2 linked regions of the Geminicoccus roseus DSM 18922 genome follow. The protein of the gene in region 1 binds, or shares a complex with, the protein of each later gene. Links are inferred from orthologs where the notes say so. Each region holds a gene or a part of one and is shown on either strand. Other genes may lie near its edges. The genes, in order: GEMRO_RS0123365 and xseA.

Region 1 (3,241 bases):
GGCCGTCGACCGGGCCGACATAGTAGAAGCCCAGCTCCTCGAACAGCGTGCCGCCGGTCGCCATGCCGCGGGCATACTCGTCCGCCCGGCGCGCCGCGGTCTGCAGGGGCCTGGGCAGGCGCTTGACCACCCTTTTCGCGACATCGCGCAGCTCGCGGAACTCATGGCTGGCCAGGACCCTGGACAGGTAGCCGCTCATCGCCCCGGTGGGCGGCGCGATCGACATGTCGTTGTCGTTCAGGATCACGATCAGCCGGCTCTTGGAGATCCCGGCATTGTTCATGGCCTCGTAGGCCATGCCCGCCGAGAACGCGCCGTCGCCGATCACCGCCACCACGTTGCGGTCCTGCTCGTTCAGCCGGATCGCCTCGGCAAAGCCCAGGCCCGCGGAGATCGAGGTCGAGCTGTGCGCCGCGCCGAACGGGTCGTAGGGGCTCTCGCTGCGCCGGGTGAAGCCGGACAGGCCGTCCGGCTTGCGCAGGGTGCGGATCCGGTCGCGCCGCCCGGTCAGGATCTTGTGCGGGTAGGCCTGGTGGCCGACGTCCCAGATGACGATGTCGCGCGGGGTCTCGAACACGTAGTGCAGCGCCACCGTCAGCTCGACCACACCGAGGCCGGCCCCCAGGTGGCCGCCGGTCACCGAGACGGCGTCGATCGTCTCGGTGCGCAGCTCGTCGGCGATCTGGCGCATCTGCGACTTGGGCAGCCGGCGCAGTTCATCCGGCGTGTTGATTCTGTCGAGCAAGTGGGTGTCGGCCATATACCGTCGGCTCCAGGACGTGCGCTGGGTTCAGCGATCGCGCGTGACGACGTGGTGGAAAAGGGCGTGGAGCAGCGTGACGTCGCCCGGCAGGCTGTCCAGGTGGGCACGTGCCGCCTCGCCCAGCGCCTCTAGCCGTTCACGCGCGGCTTCGGCACTGGTCAGGCTTACGAAGGTAGTCTTGCCGCGGGCGGCATCCAGCCCGGCATCCTTGCCGGTGAGCGCCTTGTCGCCCTCGACGTCCAGGAGGTCGTCGGTGATCTGGAACGCCAGGCCCAGGCAGCGCGCCCAGCCCGCGACATGCTCGCGCAGTTCCGGGGACGCGCCGGCGATGACCGCACCGGCATCGGCCGAGAACGCGATCATCGCACCGGTCTTCAGCTGCTCCATCCGCTCCAGGCCCGCCAGGTCCGGCGGCGTTTGTTCGCCCTCCAGGTCGAGCATCTGCCCGCCGCACATGCCGGCCAGACCGGCTGCCTGGGCCAGCCCCGCCACCAGCGCCACCTTCGCCTCCGCGCTCAGATAGGGGTCGCCGGCGATCCAGCCGAACGCCGCCGCCTGCAGGGCGTCGCCCGCCAGGATGGCGGTGGCCTGGTCGAAGGCCAAGTGGCAGGTCGGTCGGCCGCGGCGCAGCGAGGCGTCGTCCATGGCCGGCAGGTCGTCGTGGATCAGCGAGTAGGCATGCAGCACCTCGGCCGAGGCAGCGGTGGTTTCCCAGCTCAGCGCCTTGGGATCGGCGGCCAGGGTCTGCGCCACCGCCCGCACCAGCGCTGCCCGCAGCCGCTTGCCGCCTCCCAGCGCCGCATAGCGCATCGCCTCGGCGAGCCTGGGTGCGGCATGCTGGGCCGGGTCGCCCAGCAGCCGGTCGATCTCGGCCTCGACGATCTTGGCGGTCTCTTCCAGGAATGGCTTGAACAAGGCGGCCGCCGATCAGCGCGCAGGATCGAAGGGTTCGACCCGCGGCTCGCCCGCGGCGTTCACCGACAGCTTCTCGACCCGCATCTGCGCGTCCGCCAGCTTCTGCCGGCACAGTTCCTTCAACGCGGTGCCGCGCTCATAGGCCGAGATCGCCTCGTCCAGGTCGAGCTGGCCCCGCTCCAGTTCCTGAACCAGCTTCTCCAACTCGCTCAAGGCTGCCTCGAAGCTCATGTCTTTGGTGTCGATGTCGCTCACCGGGCCGTTTTCTCCTGCTTGGCGCGCTCTTCGCCGGCCAGCGCCCGAAGATGTGCCACCACGCTCGTCTCGAGCGCGTCCACGTCGTAGCCGCCTTCGAGCACCGAGACCACCCGCCCCTGCGCATGTCGCTCGGCGACCGCCACCAGTTCGCTGGTGATCCAGGCGAAATCCTCCTCCACCAAAGCGAGATTGGCCAGGGGGTCGGCGCGGTGCGCGTCGAACCCGGCGGAGATGAACAGCAGTTCCGGCCGGAACCGCTCCAGCGCCGGCAGCACCTGCGCCTCCACCGCCTGGCGGAAGCCCTCCCCGTCGGTGCCCGGCGGCAGCGGCACGTTCAGGACGTTGCCGTGCGCGCCCCGCTCCGAGGCGGCACCGGTGCCGGGATAGAGCGGCCACTGGTGGGTCGAGACATAGAGGGTTTGCGGGTCGTCCCAGAAGATCTCCTGGGTGCCGTTGCCATGATGGACGTCGAAGTCCACGATCGCGATCCGCCCGATCCCATGCGCAGCCCTGGCATGGGCGGCGCCCACCGCCACGCTGTCGAACAGGCAGAACCCCATCGCCTTGTCGCTCTCGGCATGGTGGCCGGGCGGGCGCATGGCGGCAAACGCCCGGCTTGCCTCCCCCGCCAGCACCGCGTCCACGCCGGCCACCGCCCCGCCGGCCGCACGCAGCACCGCCTCGCGGCTGCCGGGCGAGACCACCGTGTCCGGATCGAGCCGGACCAGGCCCTCGTTCGGCATCGCTGCCAGCGTTGCCTCGACATAGGCCTGTCGGTGCACCCGCAGGATCTGCTCGACCGTGGCCGGCGGGGCCTCCCGGCGGACCAACCAGGCGTCCTCGATCGACCGGAGCGCCGCTATCACCGCGTCATGGCGCGCCGGGCGCTCGGGATGGCCTGGGCCGGTGTCGTGGCCGCGGGCGGAATCATGGGTGAAGACCAGGACGTTCACGTCGAGACGGCTCCCTCGGCTACGATCGGGTTGGGCCTGCGCCAGCCAACCCCAGCGCCGATCCATGCCCGAGGTTGACATCGGTCGGGAAGCCCCCATCCTCAACCCCGCCACGGGGTGTTCGCCGAGGATGGCGGACTGAGATCAAACCCATCGAACCTGATCTGGGTCATGCCAGCGAAGGGAGGCCAATGACGTCGTCCGACCGGATCGGACGGGTGCTCGACGCGATCCGGACGCGTCGCCCGCTCGTCCACAACATCACGAACTACGTGGTGATGAACTCGACCGCCAACGCCCTGCTGGCCGTGGGCGCCTCGCCGGCCATGGTCCATGCGGCCGAGGAGGTCGA
Region 2 (3,175 bases), 2.0 Mb from region 1 along the record:
TCTCGGACAACCTGCGCAAGGGGGCGGCGCTGAACGCCGTCCAGATCGCCGAGACCCTGGTCGAGGACGGCCTGGTCTGATCCAGGCCGGCCTCGAGCGCGGCGGAGCTCTATGCCGCCGCGCTCAGGCCTCCTCGTCGTCGAAGCGTGCGCCGGCATAAAGCTCCGCCAGCGGCACCCGTCCCTCCAGCACCCGGCTCTCGAAGCTGTCCTCGCCGGTGACCGGCAGGGCGACCACCCAGTCCTGCCCGTGCCGCTGCCAGCGCTGCACCCAGCGCCGGCCGGCATCCACCAGCCAGATCTCCTCCACGCCCGCGATCTGCTGGTAGGCCGGCACCTTGGCGCGAAAATCGTTCGCCGCCGTGGACGGCGACAGGATCTCCACGATGATGGCGGCCTGGTGCATGAGGCCGCGCCGGTCGGGGGCCGTGCAGGCGAAGATCACGTCCGGGACCAGGTAGGTCGCGTCCCTCTCCGAGATCACCAGCCCGGCGCCCTGGTACGCCAGGCAACGGTCGGGATCGGACGACCGGCGGTCCATGACGTTGCCGACATTCTGCGCGATCCGCGCATGCCGCCCGTGCGGCATCGCCATGGCGACCAGCCGTCCCTGGTAGAGTTCGTAGCGGGCGTCCGGCTCGCCCTCGAACGCCATGAACTCCTCGAAGCTCATCCTCGGCAGATCATTCGAAGCCGGCGCCATCGCACCTCTCCTTGCCGCTCCGTCCATGGCACGGGCTGACGGGAACGTTTGGGGCTGCTAGCAAGCCAGGACCCATGGCGACCAACCTCACCGAATACACCGTCTCCGAGATCAGCGGCGCGCTCAAGCGTACCGTCGAGGACACGTTCGGCCTGATCCGGGTCAAGGGCGAGATCTCCGGCTTCAAGCGGGCCGCCTCGGGCCATGCCTATTTCGGCCTGAAGGACCAGCAGTCCCGGCTGGACGCTGTCGCTTGGCGCGGCTCGGTGCAGCGCTGGCGCTTCGCCCCGGAGGACGGGCTGGAGGTGGTGGCCACCGGCCGGCTCACCACCTATCCGGGCCGCTCCACCTACCAGATGGTGGTGGAGCAGATGGAGCCGGCTGGTGCTGGCGCCATCATGGCGATGCTGGAGGAGCGCCGCCGCCGGCTGGCCGCCGAGGGCCTGTTCGAGGCGGCGCGCAAGCGCCCGCTGCCGTTCCTGCCCCGCGTCATCGGCGTGGTGACCTCGCCCACCGGCGCGGTGATCCGCGACATCCTGCACCGCCTGGGCGACCGCTTCCCGCGCCGGGTCCTGCTCTGGCCGGTGCTGGTCCAGGGCGAGCAGGCGGCCGAGCAGATCACCGCCGCGATCCAGGGCTTTTCCGCCATGCAGCCCGGCGGCCCGGTGCCGCGCCCCGACCTCCTGATCGTGGCGCGCGGCGGCGGCTCGATCGAGGACCTGATGCCGTTCAACGAGGAGATGGTGGTCCGCGCGATCGCCGCCTGCTCGATCCCGACGATCTGCGCGGTCGGCCACGAGACCGACACCTCGCTGGCCGATCATGCCGCCGACCGGCGGGCCCCCACCCCCACCGCCGCCGCCGAGATGGCGGTGCCGGTACGCCTGGAGCTGATCGAGCGGGTTTCCGTGCTGGAGGGACGCAGCCGCTCGGCCGCGGTCACGCAGCTGAACCGGCGGCGCACCGAGTTGGAGCGCTCGGCGCGCGGCCTGCCCGACCCGCGCATGCTGCTGAACCTGGCGACGCAGCGCCTGGACGACCTGTCCGAGCGGCTGCGCCTGCGCAGCCCGCAGGACGTGCTGCGCAGCAAGACCGAGCGGCTGGACATGCTGAACCGCCGCATGGCCGAGCTGGTTGGCGGGCTGGTGAAGACCGAGCAGCGCCACCTGGAACGCACGGCTGCCCGGCTGGTGCCGGCCCACATCCTGGCGCTGATCGCCCGGGCCACGCCGATGCTGGAGGACCGGGGCCAGCGGCTTGCCGCTGCGGCACGCCGTCAGATCGAGCGGGACCACGCCCGCCTGGAGGCGCAGGGCAAGCTCCTGGACAGCCTGGGCTATCGGCAGGTCCTGGAGCGCGGCTATGCCCTGGTCCGCTCGGCCGCCACGGGCCAGGTGGTCAGCGACGTGGAGACGGCGCGCCGGGAGGGCAGGCTGTCGCTGGTCTTCCACGACGGCGAGCTGGCCGTCGGCACCGGCAGCCGCCCCAGGCGGGGCGACGCGCCCGAACCCGTGCAGGGGACCTTGCTGTGAGCGTACCGGTCCCCGACGACGAGCGGCCGATCGACCGGCTTCTGGCGGTCATGCGGATCCTGCGCGACCCGGTGGTTGGCTGCCCCTGGGACCAGAAGCAGACCTTTCAGACGATCGCACCCTTCACGATCGAGGAAGCCTACGAGGTCCGCGACGCCCTGGAGCGGGGCGACCTGGACGATTTCAGGAACGAGCTGGGCGACCTCCTGCTGCAGGTCGTCTACCAGGCGCAGATCGGCCAGGAGCAGGGCCTGTTCGATTTCGACGCGGTCGCCTCGGGCATCGTCGACAAGATGGTCCGGCGCCATCCGCATGTCTTCGAGGGCCAGGCCCTTCCCGAAGGAGGCGAGCGCCGCCTGTGGGAGGACCTGAAGGCCGCCGAGCGCGCCGCCAAGGGCCTGCCCTCCGCGCCGGCCAGCATCCTCGACGACATCCCGGTGGGGTTCCCCGCCCTGGTAAGGGCCGAGAAGCTGCAGAAGCGGGCGGCGCGGGTCGGCTTCGACTGGGGGGCGCTGGCGCCGGTGGTCGCCAAGATCCGCGAGGAACTGGCCGAGGTCGAGGAAGCGGCCGATCCCGCCCATCAGGCCGAGGAAATCGGCGACCTCCTGTTCGCGGTGGCCAACCTCGCCCGACACCTCAAGGTCGATCCCGAGGAGGCGCTGCGCGGCACCAACGCCAAGTTCGAGCGCCGCTTCCGCGCAGTGGAGGCGGCCGCCCGGGCAGCCGGCCGCGACCCGGCCGACTGCACGCTGGACGAGCTGGATGCCTGGTGGGACGAGGCCAAGCTCGCCGAGCGCGCAAAGGCCTAGCCCGGCGGGGCCAGCCGGGCTTCCAGGCGCCGCTTGACGTCGTCGGCCAGCAGCACGGACAGATGGGTGCCGTCCTCGGCTTCCGCCTTGGCCAGCACCTCGCCATTGCGGAACAGCCAGGCCAGGGTCTCG

What was found.
Region 2: the proteins of GEMRO_RS0123365 (region 1) and xseA are in contact, whole or in part, in a cryo-EM structure (PDB 8TXR), measured with the Escherichia coli proteins. The link is inferred for Geminicoccus roseus DSM 18922 from one-to-one orthologs.

Annotation. Positions count from the first base shown.
Region 1 is NZ_KE386572.1:4,731,825-4,735,065, forward strand. The notes cover bases 313-3,241. They hold GEMRO_RS0123365 (exodeoxyribonuclease VII small subunit), read right to left. Parts: upstream 1,934-3,241; coding sequence 1,691-1,933; downstream 313-1,690. Other genes in these bases: dxs (1-deoxy-D-xylulose-5-phosphate synthase), read right to left, coding at 313-760; GEMRO_RS0123360 (polyprenyl synthetase family protein), read right to left, coding at 791-1,678; GEMRO_RS0123370 (histone deacetylase family protein), read right to left, coding at 1,930-2,889; thiM (hydroxyethylthiazole kinase), read left to right, coding at 3,081-3,241. Also shown: more of dxs, read right to left, coding at 1-312. UniProt on the Escherichia coli protein: Bidirectionally degrades single-stranded DNA into large acid-insoluble oligonucleotides, which are then degraded further into small acid-soluble oligonucleotides.
Region 2 is NZ_KE386572.1:2,747,102-2,750,276, reverse strand. Bases 143-3,005 are described here. They hold xseA (exodeoxyribonuclease VII large subunit), read left to right. Parts: upstream 143-776; coding sequence 777-2,234; downstream 2,235-3,005. Other genes in these bases: mazG (nucleoside triphosphate pyrophosphohydrolase), read left to right, coding at 2,231-3,005; GEMRO_RS0113855 (Uma2 family endonuclease), read right to left, coding at 143-702. In the rest of the region: GEMRO_RS0113860 (aspartate-semialdehyde dehydrogenase), read left to right, coding at 1-80; more of GEMRO_RS0113855, read right to left, coding at 124-142; more of mazG, read left to right, coding at 3,006-3,043; GTPase HflX, read right to left, coding at 3,040-3,175. UniProt on the Escherichia coli protein: Bidirectionally degrades single-stranded DNA into large acid-insoluble oligonucleotides, which are then degraded further into small acid-soluble oligonucleotides.